3 regions of the Massilia sp. IC2-476 genome follow, and region 1 is predicted to be linked to each of the others. Evidence: predicted binding sites of a transcription regulator. Region 1 holds the regulator's gene; each other region holds the start of a gene.
What was found. The regulator sigma-54, encoded in region 1, starts transcription at its own class of promoters, with help from an activator protein. The targets are predictions, from matches to a motif close to TGGCANGNAANCTGCTTT.

Region 1 (5,403 bases):
CCTACGGCCCGGACGGCGAAGTCACCAAGACTTTCAATGTGCTCGACGGCCTCGGCATCCAGCTGCTGAACAAGACCGGCGTGAAGACCGCCATCATCAGCGCGCGCAAATCGCCGATCGTGGTCAAGCGTGCGGCCGATCTCGGCATCTCGCACGTCTACCAGGGCATCCACGACAAGCGCGTCGGCTTCGCCGAACTGCTGCAGGCCACCGGCGTCACGCCGGAAGAATGCGGCTATATCGGCGACGACGTGATCGACCTGCCGCTGTTCACCCGCGTGGGCTTTGCCGTCACCGTGCCCTCCGGCCACCCGGAAGTGCAGCATCGCGCCCATTACGTGACGAAGAACGCGGGCGGCCGCGGCGCCGTGCGCGAGGTCTGCGACCTGGTGATGCGCGCCCAGGGCACCTATGAACAGGCGCTCGCGCCTTATTTTGCATAAGCATGGTCACTTACAAGCGCACCGCCCACCGCTGGAAGCTCCTGGCGATCATGATGATCGCAACCTTCTGCGCCGTCGGCAGCTTCTGGCTGGTGCAGGTGATGGAGCGCGAGGACGGCGACGCCCGCTTCGGCGGCCCGCCGGATGAACCCGACTACATCGTCGAGAACTTCTCCTTCGTGCGCATGACGGAGCAGGGCAAGCCGAGCTACGTGGTGTCCGGCAAGCGCCTGGCGCACGTGCCGCAGGGCGACGTGTCGCGCGTCGAGAGCCCGGTGATGGAAGGCGTGACGCCGGGGCGCCCGCGCATGACCATCGTCGCCAACCGCGCCGAGATCTACCACGGCGAGCACCGCGTCGAACTGCTCGGCAAGGTCGACATCCAGCGTCCGGCCACACCGACCAGCGAAGCACTGCGTGTGCGCACCGAGGCCCTGACCGTGCTGCCCGACGAGGAAATCCTCAAGACCGCGAAGCCGGTCGACATGCAGCTGGGCGCCTCCACCGTGGTCGGCACCGGCATGGTCGCCAACAACGCGACCCAGAAGCTGCACCTCGCCAGCCGCGGCCAGATCGTCTATCCGCCACGTGCGCGCCAATAAGCACGGCGCCGCCAACCCAGGACAAGCAATATGAAAAAAATTATCGCAGCCGCACTTCTCAGCCTGATCGCCTTCGGCGCCTCGGCCGAGCGTGCCGATTCGCTCAAGCAGGCCGTGATCAACTTCGACACTCTCGATGTCGACGAGGTCACCCAGACCCGCATCCTGACCGGCAACGTCGTGCTCACGCGCGGCACGCTGGTGCTGAAGTCCGACCGCGCCCTGGTCAAGGAAACGCCGGAAGGCTACATGAGCGTGACCCTCACCGCCAACAACGGCAAGATTGCGACCTTCCGCCAGAAGCGCGATGGCGGTCCCGACCTGTGGGTCGAGGGCCAGGCCCAGCGCATCGAGTACGACGAGCGCGCCGAGCTGGTGAAGCTGTTCTCCAACGCCGAAGTGCGCGAGCTGGAGAACGGCCGCATGACCAATGAAATCCAGGGGCCCTTCATCTCCTACGACAACCGGCGCGAAGTGGCGACCGTGCGCAACGACGCCAGCGGCGCCAGCAAGGTCGGCGGCGGCCGCGGCACCCTGATCCTGGCGCCCAAGCGCACCACCAGCGAAGGCGCCAAGCAATGACGGCCACCATGACGGCAGGCACGCCGGCCACGGCGCTTGATACCTGCAGCACCCTGGTGGTCAAGGGCCTGCAGAAGAGCTACGGCAAGCGCCTGGTGGTGCGCGACGTGTCGCTGCAGGTGGACTGCGGCGAAGTGGTCGGCCTGCTGGGTCCCAACGGCGCCGGCAAGACCACCTCCTTCTACATGATCGTCGGCCTGGTGCCGTCGGACGCCGGCACCATCGACATCAACGGCACCGACATCTCGAACCTGCCGATCCACCGGCGCGCGGTGCTGGGCCTGTCCTACCTGCCGCAGGAAGCCTCGGTGTTCCGCCGGCTGACGGTGGAAGAGAACATCCGCGCCGTGCTGGAACTGCAGCGCGTGGACGGCAAGCCGCTCTCGAAGGACCAGATCAACGAGCGCCTCGACACCCTGCTAGCCGAACTGCAGATCGAGAAGCTGCGCGAGAACCCGGCGCTGTCGCTGTCGGGCGGCGAGCGGCGCCGCGTGGAGATCGCGCGCGCACTGGCGACCAATCCGCGCTTCGTGCTGCTCGACGAACCCTTCGCCGGCGTGGACCCGATCGCGGTGATCGAGATCCAGCGCATCGTGCGCTTCCTGAAAGAGCGCAACATCGGCGTCCTGATCACCGACCACAACGTGCGCGAGACCCTCGGCATCTGCGACCGCGCCTACATCATCAACCAGGGCGCCGTGCTGGCATCCGGCCGCCCCGACGACATCATCGCCAACGAATCGGTGCGCCGCGTGTATCTGGGCGAGCACTTCAGAATGTAACGATGAAGCAGAGTCTCCAGCTACGCACTTCGCAGCACCTGGCGCTGACGCCGCAACTGCAGCAGTCGATCCGCCTGCTGCAGCTGTCCACGCTCGAACTGCACCAGGAGATCGAGCAGATCCTGCACGACAATCCGCTGCTGGAGCGGCTCGACGACCCGCTCGACCGCTCGGTGCGGCTGCTGGCCGACGGCGCCATCAACAACGCGCCGGCGAACGGCGAGGCGCCCGCCCCGGGACAGGAAGCGCAGGAGGGCGCGAAGCCGGAAGGCGAGAGCATGGAGGACGGCGCCGACAGTGGGGGCGGCGAGGCCGACGCCGACTGGGGCGGTGAAGGCGGCGGCGCACGCAGCGGCGACGACGAGGACGGCCGCCCGCAACTGGAAGCCGACGGCATCACGCTGCGCGAACACCTGGCCGAACAGATCCGCCTGACCGGCTGCAGCGCGCGCGACCGGGCCCTGGCCGAGCTGGTGATCGACGCCCTCGACGACAACGGCTACCTGGAAGAGCCGCTCGACGAGATCCACGCGCGCCTGCCGGGCGAGCTGGACATCGAGATGGACGAACTGCGCTGCGCGCTGGCGCTGGTGCAGAGCCTCGACCCGATCGGCGTCGGCGCGCGCAGCGCGGCCGAATGCCTGGCGCTGCAGATCCGCCGCATGGCGGGCGTGCCGCTGGTGACGCGGCGCCTGGCCCTGCAGATCGTCGAGGGTTACCTGAGCTGGTTCGCGCAGCGCGAATACAGCAAGCTGAAAAAGGCGCTCGACTGCGACGACGAAGACCTGCGCGAAGTGCAGGCCGTGGTGCGCCGCTGCAATCCGCACCCGGGTGCGGCCTTCGCATCGAACACCTCGGACTACGTGGTGCCGGACGTGATCGTGCGCCGCGCCAAGAGCGGCTGGGCGGTGGCGCTCAATCCCGACGTGATGCCCAAGCTGCGCGTGAACACGCTGTACGCCAACCTGCTCAAGCAGGGCAGGAGCGAAAGCCAGATGGGCGCGCAGCTGCAGGAAGCCAAGTGGCTGATCAAGAATATGCGCCAGCGCTTCGACACGATCCTGCGTGTCGCAGAGGCAATTGTGGAGCGCCAGCGCAACTTTTTCAGCCACGGCGCGGTTGCCATGCGCCCTCTTGTTTTGCGTGAGATAGCTGATACACTAGGCCTACACGAGAGCACCATCTCTCGTGTAACCACGCAGAAATACATGCTGACCCCGCACGGCATGTTTGAGCTGAAGTACTTCTTCGGAAGCCATGTCGCCACCGAAGCGGGGGGAGAAGCCTCCTCGACGGCGATCCGCGCGCTCATCGCGCAATTGACAGGAGCAGAAGACCCTAGGAATCCTCTATCCGACAGCAAGATCGCGGAGATGCTCGGGGAACAAGGTATGGTCATTGCCCGCCGCACGGTCGCCAAGTACCGTGAAGCGCTCAAGATTCCGCCCGTCAGCCTCCGCAAATCCCTGTAAAGCATCTGCCCACTTCAACCTTGTGGGGCGGGCAGGGCACCTTCCCAAGGAGTGTGTATGAACCTCACCATCAGCGGCCACCACCTCGAAGTCACCCCCGCCATCCGTGAATACGTTCAGAATAAGCTCGAGCGCATCACCCGCCATTTCGACCACGTGATCGACACCCACGTGTTCCTCGCCATCGATAACCTCACTGAAAAAGAAAAACGGCAGAAAGCCGAGATCAACCTCCAGGTATCGGGCAAGATCCTCCACGTCGCAAGCGCTGCACAGGATCTCTACGCGGCCATCGACACCCTGATGGACAGACTGGACAGGCAGGTTCTGAAACACAAATCCATGCTGCAAGACCATAACCACGTGGCGCACAAGCGCCTTCCGGACAACGGAGAAGCCGCCGCCGCGTAATCAACGGGCGACCGCAAACACAGCAAGGGCGTCTGAGGGGACGCCCTTTTTGCATTTGTACGAAGCTGTTACTTTTCGAGGCTTCCGGTTTTACACGGTAGTTCTGTAGAATGCATGTCTTTTCGACCACAGAACACGATCATGACCGACACCGTCCTGACCCGCGTCGCCAATCGCACCGGCGTCATTACGCTCGACCGACCGAAAGCCCTGAATTCCCTGTCGCTCGACATGGTCCGTGCCTTGACCGCGATCCTGCTGCAGTGGAAGGACGACGCGGGCATCGACGCGGTGGTCATCACCAGCACCAGCGAGAAGGCCCTGTGCGCGGGCGGCGACATCCGCTTCTTCCACGAGATGGGCCACGTCGGCCCGACCGGCGGCAGCGCGCTGCTGGAAGACTTCTTCACCGAAGAATACGCACTGAACCACCTGATCCACTTCTATCCGAAGCCCTATATTGCGCTGATGGACGGCGTGGTGATGGGCGGCGGCATGGGCATAGCCCAAGGCGGCCCCGATTGCGGCCTGCGCATCGTGACCGAGCGCACCAAGATGGCCATGCCCGAGGTGAACATCGGCCTGTTCCCGGACGTGGGCGGCAGCCATTTCCTGTCGCATGCGCCGGGCCAGCTGGGTCAGTACCTGGGCCTGACCGGCCTCACCATCGGCGCGGCCGATGCGCTCTACGTGGGGCTGGCGGACGTGTTCGTGCCGGGCGTCGAGCTGGTTGGTCTTCAGGCGCTGATCGAGACCACGCCGGGCGCCGAACTGCCGGCGGCGATCCACGCCTTCGCGGCGCAGTTCGCAGGGCAGCAGGGCGCGAGCGAACTGCAGGCGCAGCGCGGCGTGATCGATGCGCATTTCGGCGCGGCCTCGGTGGGCGCAATCATGGAATCGCTGGCGCGTGACGAGAACCTGTTCGCGCAGAAGGCGCTCAAGGCGATGCGCCAGCGTTCGCCCCTGATGATGTGCGTGACGCGCGAACTCCTGCAACGCGGGGCATCGCTCGACGTCGCGGACTGCCTGCGCATGGAACGCAACCTGGTGCGCCGCAATTTCGAGCATGGCGAGGTGCTGGAGGGCGTGCGGGCGCTGGTGATCGACAAGG
Region 2 (5,403 bases), on a different contig from region 1:
GCCGGCCAGGTCGACCAGCGCGGTCTGGCCCAGGATGTCGTGGCAGACCACGCGCGCGGGGAACCAGGGGAAGTCGAGGTCGCGCTTGCGTTCGATGATCTGCTTGAGCGAATCGGTCATGCTGGCCGGGTCGCAACGGCGGACCAGGTTCTCGGCCAGCACGCGCGAGGTGTACGGCAGCGTGTCATAGGCGCCGGGCTGGATGGCCTCGACCGCGGCGCGCGTGTCGAAGTAGTCCAGCGAGGTGCCTGGGAGGGGTTTGCGGTGGTTGGTGTTCATCATGATGAATCTCGATTAAGGCTCGGTATACTCGATACGCCTGATTGGTTAGCCACCCTGAAAACCGTCATCCCGGCGAAGGCCGGGATCCAATTTCGCGTGAGTGGCACCGCAACCAAACTTGGGTACCGGCCTTCGCCGGTACGACGGTCTTGGGGCCGCGTGTACTAAGCTTACTTCCGATCCCCAATCGGCACAAACTGCAGATCCTCCGGACCCACATAGTTCGCGCTCGGGCGGATGATCTTGTTGTCGATGCGCTGCTCGATGATGTGCGCGGCCCAGCCGGAGGTACGCGAGATGACGAACAGCGGCGTGAACATGGCGGTCGGCACGCCCATCATGTGGTAGGACACGGCCGAGAACCAGTCCAGGTTCGGGAACATCTTCTTGACTTCCCACATCACCGACTCCAGGCGCTCGGCGATGTCGAACATCTTCATGGAGCCGGCTTCCTGCGACAGTGTGCGCGCCACTTCCTTGATCACGACGTTACGCGGGTCGCTGATGGTGTACACCGGGTGGCCGAAACCGATCACGACTTCCTTGTTGGCGACGCGGTTGCGGATGTCCGCTTCGGCTTCGTCGGCATTCTCATAGCGCTTCTGGATGTCCAGCGCCACTTCGTTCGCACCGCCATGTTTCGGACCGCGCAGCGCACCGATTGCGCCGGTGATGGCCGAGTGGATGTCCGAGCCGGTACCGGCGATCACGCGGGAGGTAAAGGTCGAGGCGTTGAACTCGTGTTCCGCGTACAGGATCAGCGAGGTGTGCATCGCGCGCACCCAGGACTCGCGTGGCTTTTCGCCGTGCAGCAGGTGCAGGAAGTGGCCGCCGATCGAGTCGTCGTCGGTCTCGACGTCGATGCGCTTGCCACTATGACTGAAGTGGTACCAGTACAGCAGCATCGAACCGAAGGACGCCATCAGGCGGTCGGCGATATCGCGCGCGCCCGGGATGTTGTGGTCGTCCTTTTCCGGCAGCGTGCAGCCCAGCACGGATACCCCGGTGCGCATCACGTCCATCGGGTGGGCGCCGGCCGGCAGCGCTTCCAGCGCGCTCTTGACGGCTTGCGGCAGCCCGCGCAAGGACTTCAGCTTGGCCTTGTAGCCCTTCAGTTCAGCGCTCGTCGGCAGCTTGCCGTGCACCAGCAGGTAGGCGATCTCTTCGAATTCGCAGGTGGTGGCGACGTCCAGGATGTCATAGCCGCGGTAGTGCAGATCGTTGCCGGACTTGCCCACCGAGCAGAGCGCGGTATTGCCGGCGGCGACGCCGGACAGGGCCACCGACTTCTTCGGCTTGAACGTTGGGGTCTCGTTGTTCTGGGTGCTCATGCGTGGATCTCCTGTGTTCTCGAGGTGATTTATTTGGTTTTCTTCTGGGCGAACAGCGCGTCGAGCTTCTGCTCGTAGCTGTGATAGTCGATGCGGTCGTACAGTTCCGCACGGGTCTGCATCGTGTCCAGCACGTTCTTCTGGGTGCCGTCGCGGCGGATCGCGTTGTAGACGTTCTCGGCTGCCTTGTTCATGGCGCGGAAGGCCGACAGCGGATACAGGGCGATGCTGACATTCGCACTGCGCAGTTCGTCGAGCGTGAACAGCGGGGTCGAGCCGAACTCGGTGATGTTGGCCAGCACCGGCACCTTGACGGCGTCGGCGAACTGTTTGTACATCTCCAGGCTGGTCATCGCTTCCGGGAAGATCATGTCGGCGCCCGCTTCCACGCAGGCGACGGCGCGCTCGATGGCAGCGTCCAGGCCTTCCACGGCCAGCGCGTCGGTGCGGGCCATGATCACGAAGTCATCGTCGGTACGCGCGTCGGCGGCCGCCTTGACGCGGTCGACCATCTCGTCCTTGCTGACGATTTCCTTGCCCGGGCGGTGGCCGCAACGCTTGGCGCCGACCTGGTCTTCGATGTGGCAGGCGGCGGCGCCGGCCTTGATGAGCGAGCGCACGGTGCGCGCCACGTTGAAGGCCGATGCGCCGAAACCGGTGTCGATGTCGACCAGCAGCGGCAGGTCGCAGACGTCGGTGATGCGGCGCACGTCGATCAGGACGTCTTCCAGGCTCGAGATGCCCAGGTCCGGCAGGCCCAGCGAACCGGCGGCGACGCCGCCGCCCGACAGGTAGATGGCGCGGTAGCCGGCGCGCTTGGCCAGCAGCGCGTGGTTGGCGTTGATCGCGCCGATGACCTGCAGCGGGGATTCTTCCTGGACGGCTTTGCGGAACGCGGCGCCGGCGGAGTGATGAGTCATGCTTAACCTTTCAATGATGCGTTGGTCGAATGCGGATTACCAATGCAAGGGACGTGCCAGTCTTGTTCCTGCGAAAAATCAGGTACTTAGCGGGTGTAGGACCCAATCAAATGTTTCACTGAAACGCAATCTGAAACGCAAATGAAACATTGTAGCAATAAAAAAACCCCGCCGCAGCGGGGTTCTGGCAGAGCCGGAAGGCTTAGTGGCCGGACGCTGCGGCGGCGCCGATGCCGGTTTCCGAACGCACTTCCTGCGCTTCGAAGCCGGCCTTGTCGATCGCTGCGCGCGGGCTCTTGTCGGTCACCGAGAAGAACCAGATGCCGAAGAAGCCCACGGCCATGGAGAAGATCGCCGGCGAGGTGTAGGGGAAGATCGGCGCGGCGTTGCCGAGCACGTCGACCCACACCGACTTCGACACCAGGGTCAGGATCACGGCGGTGGCCAGGCCCAGGAAGCCGCCCACGGTGGCGCCGCGGGTGGTGCAATCCTTCCACAGCACCGACATGAACAGCACCGGGAAGTTGGCCGAAGCCGCGATCGCGAAGGCCAGCGACACCATGAAGGCGACGTTCTGCTTCTCGAAGGCAATCCCCAGCAGCACGGCGATGACGCCCAGCGCGATGGTGGTGATCTTCGAGACCTTCAGTTCGTCGGCGCTGTTGGCATTGCCCTTCTTGAACACGGTGGCGTACAGGTCGTGCGACACGGCCGAGGCGCCCGACAGGGTCAGGCCGGCCACCACCGCCAGGATGGTCGCGAAGGCCACCGCCGAGATGAAGCCCAGGAAGATGTCGCCGCCCACGGCCTTGGCCAGGTGCACCGCCGCCATGTTGTTACCGCCGAGGAGCTTGCCTGCCGCGTCCTTGAAGTCCGGGTTGGTCCCGACCAGCACGATCGCGCCGAAGCCGATGATGAAGGTGAGGATGTAGAAGTAGCCGATCCAGGTGGTGGCCCACAGCACCGACTTGCGGGCTTCTTTCGCGCTCGGGACGGTGAAGAAGCGCATCAGGATGTGCGGCAGGCCGGCGGTGCCGAACATCAGCGCCATGCCGAAGGAGACTGCCGAGATCGGGTCTTTCAGGAAGCCGCCCGGGCCCATGATCGAGTCGCCCTTGGCGTGCACTTCGGTCGCGGTCGCGAACAGCTTTTCAGGGCTGAAGTTGTACTGCGCCAGCACCGAGAAGGCCATGAAGGACGCGCCTGCCAGCAGCATGACGGCCTTGATGATCTGCACCCAGGTGGTCGCGGTCATGCCGCCGAACAGCACGTAGACCATCATCAGCACGCCGACGATGACGACCGCGATCCAGTATTCCAGGCCGAAGAGCAGCTTGATCAGCTGGCCGGCGCCGACCATCTGCGCGATCAGGTAAAACGCGACCACGACCAGGGTGCCGGAGGCCGCGAACACGCGGATCGGCTTCTGGTGGAAGCGGTAGGCGGCGACGTCGGCAAAGGTGAAGCGGCCCAGGTTGCGCAGGCGCTCGGCCATCAGGAAGGTGATCACCGGCCAGCCGACCAGGAAGCCGATCGCGTAAATCAGGCCATCGAAGCCGTCCAGGAACACGGCGGCGGAAATGCCGAGGAAGGAGGCCGCCGACATGAAGTCACCGGCGATCGCCAGGCCGTTCTGGAAGCCCGAGATACCGCCGCCGGCGGTGTAGAAGTCGGAGGCCGAGCGGGTCTTGGCCGCGGCCCATTTGGTGATGAACAGGGTCAGCACGACGAAGATCGCGAACATGCTGATCGCGGTCCAGTTGGTGGCCTGCTTGGTGGCCTGGCCGAGGTCGGGCGCGGCCCATGCGGCGCCACTCAGGGCCAGCAGGGAAAGGAAGCTCAGGGCACGGGTCTTCATGCGGCCTCCTGGCGCGAGGAGGCTGCCTTGGCCTTGATGGCCTCGGTCAGCTCGTCGTATTCGCCGTTGGCGCGGCGCACGTAGATGGCGGTGACGACCACGGTGAACAGGATGACGAACAGGCCCAGCGGAATGCCCCAGGTCATGACGCCGTCGCCGAAACGGCTGCCCATAAATTCCTTGTCGAAGGCGCAGAGCAGCGTGAAGCCGTAATACACGACCATCATGCTCCAGGTGAGAATCCAGCCGAAGCGCGAGCGCTTCGTGACCAGCTTGCGATAGTTGGGGTCGGACTTGACCCGATGTACAACGTCTTGATCCAATTGTGTCTCCGGTTATCTATTCTGGTGATGCCTGTTATTCAGGGCTGGGTCCATCCTACGGGCGCGCCCTTACCTCATTCTTACGCTGCCTTACGCGGAACTGACGGCGATGGTGTTCCAGGCTGAAACAGCGGGCATGGAATCGGCTACACTTGAAACATGAGTTACGCCCCACGCAAGAGCGCAGGCAGCCCTGCCGACAGCGCCGACAAGCCCGTCATCTGGACCGTCTCGGTGTCGCGCCTGTCCGACCTGTTCCGCGACATCACCCTCGAATACGACCACCTGGCGTCGATCGAGCCGCTGCACCTGGGCTTCGACGAAGCGGCGCGCAGCCTGCGCGAGCGGCTCGCGACCGAGCATTGCGATGTGGTGATCGCGGCCGGCTCCAACGCCGCCTACCTCAAGGGCCGCATCTCGGTGCCGGTGGTGGTGGCCAAGGCCAGCGGCTTCGACGTGATGCAGGCGCTGGCGCGCGCGCGCCGCGTCTCGACGCGCATCGCCGTCATCACCTACCAGGAATCCCTGCGCGAACTGGCCGAGTTCGCCGACACCTTCGGCATCGACATCGTCCAGCGCACCTACGTGACCGAAGAGGACGCGCGCGCCGGCATCAACGAACTGAAGGCGGCCGGCATCGAGGTCATCGTCGGCGCCGGCCTGATCACCGACCTGGCCGAGGAAGCCGG
Region 3 (5,403 bases), on a different contig from region 1:
TCGTTGAAGCGGCGCACGCGCTTGGCGTTGGCCAGCATCTCGCCCTCGGCGATACAGGTACGCGCCTCGTGGGCGATGAATTCGTCCTTGTTCAGGAACTGCACCGGGTGGGTCGCCACCACCGGCAGCTTCAGTCGCGAAGCCAGCGCCACCGAGTGGCGCACGCCCTGCTCCTGGTTTGCTTGGCCCGCGCGCTGGATCTCGATGTAGAAGTGGCCCGGGAAGATGCGCGCCCAGCGTTCCGCCGCCCGTTCGGCGCGCTCGATGTCGCCCTGGTCGATGGCCTGGCCGACGTCGCCGAAACAGGCGCCCGACAGCACGATCAGCGCATTGGCCTGGTCCACGTCCGGCTCGAGCGTGGATGTCGAGGTGGCGAGCGCTTCCAGCCACTCGACGCGGATCTCGGCGCGGCCCTTGTACTGGTTGGTGAGCCAGGCTTTCGACAGCAGGTCGCACAGCTGCAGGTAGCCGGTGCGGTTCTTTGCCAGGATCAGGAGGCGCGACGGCTTGTCGCGGTTCTCGTCATTGGTGATCCAGGCATCGACCCCGACGATCGGCTTGATCCCCTTCCCGCGCGCCGCCTTGTAGAAACGCACCAGGCAGAACATGTTGGCCAGGTCGGTCACGGCCAGCGCCGGCTGCTGGTCCTTCGCCGCGGCTCCGACGATGTCGTCGATGCGCACGAGGCCATCGACGATCGAGTATTCGGAGTGGACGCGGAGGTGGGTGAAAGTCGGGGAAGTCATCCGGACATTTTACCGCGACCGGAGCGGGCATGGCATGCTGAACTTGCCAGTCGGCATGCCACCGTGGCGATTTCGCCAAGCTTCGCGCCAGGGTCAGGCGGCCTTGCGCGCCCCACGCCGACGCATCGCCACCATGCCGGCAGCCGCCAGTCCCAGCAGCGATAACGATCCCGGCTCCGGCACGTCAGTGACCGTGATGTTGGTGAAATTCACCGTGATGTCATTGAGGTTGGCGGTACGGATGCCGAAGCTGGAAAAGGCGTTGAATCCGCTGTTGCCGGATGCGAATGCATCCGAACCGGTCAGGGAGGCTTTTTCCTGGGCGGTAGGGTTCAGCCAAAGGTCGAAGCGGTTGTAGTTGTTGCTCGTTCCCAGCTTGGACAGGCGCCCGAACAAGGTGTAGGTGGCAGGCAGCGGAGCGATATCGGAAGGATTCACGTAGTTCTGCGGTAGCCAGTTCGATCCGTTCATGCGAACGAACAGGTCGTTGTTGCAGCTGCTGTCGCAATTCGCCTTGAGCCCGATGTTCGGTCCGTCGCTGTTACCGAAATAAAAGACTGCGAAATCGTTGTTTCCGAGCGTCCCATCGTAACTGACAGTAAATTCGATCAGGATGTCGTTCCGGGCGGGAGAAAGGAAATTGAACGTTGCTGCTGGATTGGCATTGGTAGTCAGAGTCTGGTTCGGTACTGTGATCACACTGGCGTGCGCCGATTGCGCGAGGAGGCCGAATGCAAGGCTGGCGAGCGCCATTCGAAGTTTATTCATGGAAATCCCCTTTGGTTATCGTGGTGTAGCTACTACGGGTATGCAAACGCCGTGCCATACCATGAGTTACAGAGTGAAGGCAGGTAAATTCGCGTATGCCGAATGCATGGCGATGTAAGGAATGTCGACACTCGCCGGGTGGGAGGCATCAATAGCTTCGTGTCCGGCCCGTGGGACGAGACCGACGCCTACCTGGCCTGGTGCGCAGCTCAGGCCTTGCGCCGGCGGCCCAGTGCGCCTATCCCTGCAAGAGCCAGGCCCAACAGCGACAGCGTGCCCGGCTCTGGAACGGCATTGATGCTCACGTTCTCGAAGCGGACGCTCACGTCATTCAGGTTGACGGTGCGGATGCCGAAGTTGGTGAACGACGTCAGCCCGGTATCGCCCTTGGCGATCGCATCCGGCGTAATGAATTTCGTCATTTCATCCGCGGTCGGATTGAGCCAGATGGCGAAGCGGTCGTAGTCGCCCTTGGCTTCCGACTTGTACAGGCGGCCGAACACGTGATACGAGCCGGTCTGCGCCACCATGTCGGTGTTGGCGAGATAGGCGGAGGTCTCGAGGCCGGTACCGTACATGCGCGCAAACAGGTCATTGCTGCAGGAAGCATTGCCGCAGTTGGCCTTCAGGCCGATGTTCGGGCCATCGGTCTTGCCGAACCAGAAGGAGGCGAAGTCGTTGTCGCCCAATACGCCGGTGTAGCTGATGCGGAAGTCGACCAGAACGTCGTTGCGGGCTCCAGTGGCGAGCTTCCACTGGGCTGCGGTGTCGCTATTGGTGGTGAAGGTCATTGGTGCCGGCGTGATCGTCACGGCAGCGGCGCTACCGGCGGCAGCGGTCATGAAGAGTGCAACGAAGGCAGTGGTCAGCTTTTTCACAAAAACACCTCTGTTAAAGTAGATGCTTTCGCAAATGCAATTTTCATGCCAGTAAAGCAATACTATTGCAAATCAAACATTTAGTATTTCTTGATTGAACTCTTCGGTTCCGCCATGTAAAGAATTCCGACACGCGATGATCAGGGTTTGCTGCGCAATTTTTGAAACGGGCGGAACAGGTATTCGCGCACGTTCTGTGCTTCGTCGTACTCGTCCAGCCCGGTGTCCGGCCACTCGTTGCGCTTCGGGAAGTGGGCGGTGCGGAACACCAGGTCCCAGAACGACGAGAAGGAGCCGAAGTTGCGGTTCCAATGATGCTTCTCGACCGAGTGGTGGATGCGGTGGAAGCGGTTGTCGGCCACGATATAGCGCAGCGGCCCCAGCGACAGCTTGGTGTGCGAGTGGATGTACTGCCCCTGGGCGCCCAGCAGCAGCCAGGCCAGCACCGGCACGAAGCCCGGATCGACCCTGACCAGCAGGCTCATCGGGATGATCATGAAGGGGATGCGGAAGATCTCTTCGGTCCAGTGGTGATTGCTGTTCCACGCGCTCATTTCGCGGATCGCGTGGTGTTCGGCGTGGAAGACCCACAGGAACTTCCAGGTATGCTGGGCGCGGTGGAACCAGTAATAGAAGAAATCGCTGACGAGGAGGGACAGCAGCGGCGCCACGATCCAGCCCAGTACGGTGAGGACCTTGTTTTCGGAAGCGAAGTATTCGCTCAGGGTGATGCTGACCAGGGGCTGGATGCCGAGCTTGCCCCAGAAGCTGGTGAACGCGGTGAGGAAAGCGACCGTGATGACGATGTAGACGGTCCACAGCATGGCGCCCCGCAGCCGCGACTTGAGCGAGTACTTGTTCCAGCCGATGATCAGCTCGAGCACGCACAGGATCATGGAGACGTACAGGATACGCCATCCGTAATCGAGCATGTTGTGGCCGGCCTGGGTCAGGTACTCCATCGTTCGTCGTTTATCTGTTCAAGAATGCCGGACATGATAGCCGAAAATGTGTGCGGCCGCGTATCGCGGTAGGGTGGGCGGGTCTCCCGCCCACGCGGCGATTGTTATCGGTTCCGATCACGTGCTCGACGATCTTGCTGCCGCGTATCACCGCGTGGGCGGAGAATCCGCCCACCCTACGAAACCGAGGCTACCGGCATGGTGCGTCCGGCCCCATAACTACGTCGCATGCGCAGGAAAGGTTCTTCAACGATGTGGTAGCAAAGCGTCGCCAGCGCCCAAGTGCCGGCGTAGCACACTGCAAACATGATGGCGGCGTCCACCAGGGGCGTGCCCGTCGGCGCGATCAGGCGGAAGCGCACGGCCATGATGTGCAGCAAGGCCATGTGCAGCAGATAGAAGGAAAAACTCACCTTGCCGCCCTGGCTGAGCGCGCGTTCGATCGGTCCCGGCAGGCGTGGAGCGAACGACACCCAGGCCAGGATCAGCGCGGCCCACCCCAGGCTCTCGATCATCGACCAGTAGACCCAGAAGCCGGATTTCGGCGTGGCGCCGAAAGGCGCGATACGGTGCATTAGGGCCGTGTCCCACATCACCAGCGCGATGCTGGCCACAAGCAAAACGGGCGCGAAGCGCGCCAGCGACGCCTGCCAGCGCCCGTAGAGCATGGCCGCGGCCATGCCGATCAGGAACTGGTCGAAGCGGCCGACCCAGGTGCTGAAGTACATCAGCGTGCTGTTGTCGTTGACGGTGAAGGCCGCTACCTTGAAGAAGGCCATCAGGACCAGCCAGCCGCCCAGGTAGGCGATGCCGCGCTCGAGCGTAAAACGGGCCAGGAAAGGGAAGACCATATAAAACAGGAATTCCAGCGAAATGGTCCAGGCTGCGCCCGTGATCACCGTTCCCGAGGTCGGGGCCAGCCCGAGGTTCGAGACGAAGAGATACAGCAGGTCTTGCGGCTGGAACTTGTCGCGACCGATCGAGGTCGCCAGCAGATAGATGACGAGGTAAAGCGGCAGGATGCGCAGCACGCGGTTGCGCAGGAAGTCACGGTAGACGATCTCGCGCCCGGCCCCATGCTGGTGCAGGGCGATCTGCATGAACAGGAAACCGGACAGCGTGAAGAACAAGCCGACGCCGGTATGCCCTTCCGTGATCAGCGCCGTCCAGCCTCCGGTCAGGCCGGCGCCGCCCGCGCCGCGGTATTCAAGGTGAAAATGGAACAGGAAAACGAGAGTGGCGGCAAGCCAGCGCAGCTGGTCGAGGCGGGGGTTGTACTGAATGTTCGGCGAATGCATGAAGATGGGCCGGTGGCATGTTGTTCTAGTCCGACTATTCTAATGTGAAATGATCTATTCCTTTTGGAATCTTGCGGGCTTATGTATGCGTGATTTGACCGCGTGGGCAGGTTTCCTGGCCACCCTACCATTGTCGGCAGCCGTAGGGTGGGCGGGTTTTCCCGCCCACGCGGTGACCGGTAACCCGCACGGCACGATCAGCTGGCTTATAATAGCCGGCTGTCTTTCCTGCCGGTTCTTCATTCCGCCATGCACGTCAATATCGCCGCCTACAAATTCATCACCCTCGACAATCTCGAAGACCTGCGCCCTGCCTACCAGGCAAAGTGCAACGAGCTGGGCCTGAAGGGGACCGTCCTGTTGACGCCGGAAGGCATCAATATGTTCGTGTCCGGCCCGCGCGAACAGATCGACGGGTACCTGGACTGGGTCCGCAACGACCCGCGCCTGGCCGACCTCGAGTGGAAGGAAAGCCTGTCGAACGAGCAGTCGCACAAGCGCATGCTGGTGAAGATCAAGAAGGAGATCATCACGATGCGCATGCCGCTCATCAAGCCGGAACTCGGACGTGCGCCGTCGGTCGATCCAAAGACGCTCAAGCGCTGGCTCGACCAGGGCCACGACGACGATGGCGTGCCGGTGGTGATGATGGAAACCCGCAATGCCTTCGAAGTCGACGTCGGCACTTTCGAGAACACGCTCGACTACCGCATCGAGAAGTTCACGGAATTCCCGGAAGTGGCGGCCCGGC

Region 2: prpB (methylisocitrate lyase) is a predicted target of sigma-54. The motif match lies at 2,575-2,592, and genes of this name have one in related genera.
Region 3: LK539_RS04180 (PEP-CTERM sorting domain-containing protein) is a predicted target of sigma-54. The motif match lies at 2,426-2,443, and genes of this name have one in related genera.

The regions. Positions count from the first base shown of each region.
Region 1 covers NZ_JAJFER010000008.1:47,809-53,211, forward strand. The annotation lists gene LK539_RS19395 (HAD family hydrolase) at 1-443, shown strand, start outside; gene lptC (LPS export ABC transporter periplasmic protein LptC) at 446-1,045, shown strand; gene lptA (lipopolysaccharide transport periplasmic protein LptA) at 1,076-1,627, shown strand; gene lptB (LPS export ABC transporter ATP-binding protein) at 1,624-2,409, shown strand; gene LK539_RS19415 (RNA polymerase factor sigma-54) at 2,412-3,881, shown strand; gene hpf (ribosome hibernation-promoting factor, HPF/YfiA family) at 3,939-4,292, shown strand; gene LK539_RS19425 (enoyl-CoA hydratase/isomerase family protein) at 4,434-5,403, shown strand, end outside.
Region 2 covers NZ_JAJFER010000003.1:21,007-26,409, reverse strand. The annotation lists gene acnD (Fe/S-dependent 2-methylisocitrate dehydratase AcnD) at 1-282, opposite strand, end outside; gene prpC (2-methylcitrate synthase) at 453-1,613, opposite strand; gene prpB (methylisocitrate lyase) at 1,643-2,533, opposite strand; gene LK539_RS09050 (cation acetate symporter) at 2,736-4,391, opposite strand; gene LK539_RS09045 (DUF485 domain-containing protein) at 4,388-4,714, opposite strand; gene prpR (propionate catabolism operon regulatory protein PrpR) at 4,874-5,403, shown strand, end outside.
Region 3 covers NZ_JAJFER010000001.1:929,492-934,894, forward strand. The annotation lists gene dnaE (DNA polymerase III subunit alpha) at 1-746, opposite strand, end outside; gene LK539_RS04175 (PEP-CTERM sorting domain-containing protein) at 840-1,514, opposite strand; gene LK539_RS04180 (PEP-CTERM sorting domain-containing protein) at 1,724-2,392, opposite strand; gene LK539_RS04185 (sterol desaturase family protein) at 2,533-3,354, opposite strand; gene LK539_RS04190 (acyltransferase) at 3,531-4,652, opposite strand; gene LK539_RS04195 (sulfurtransferase) at 4,902-5,403, shown strand, end outside.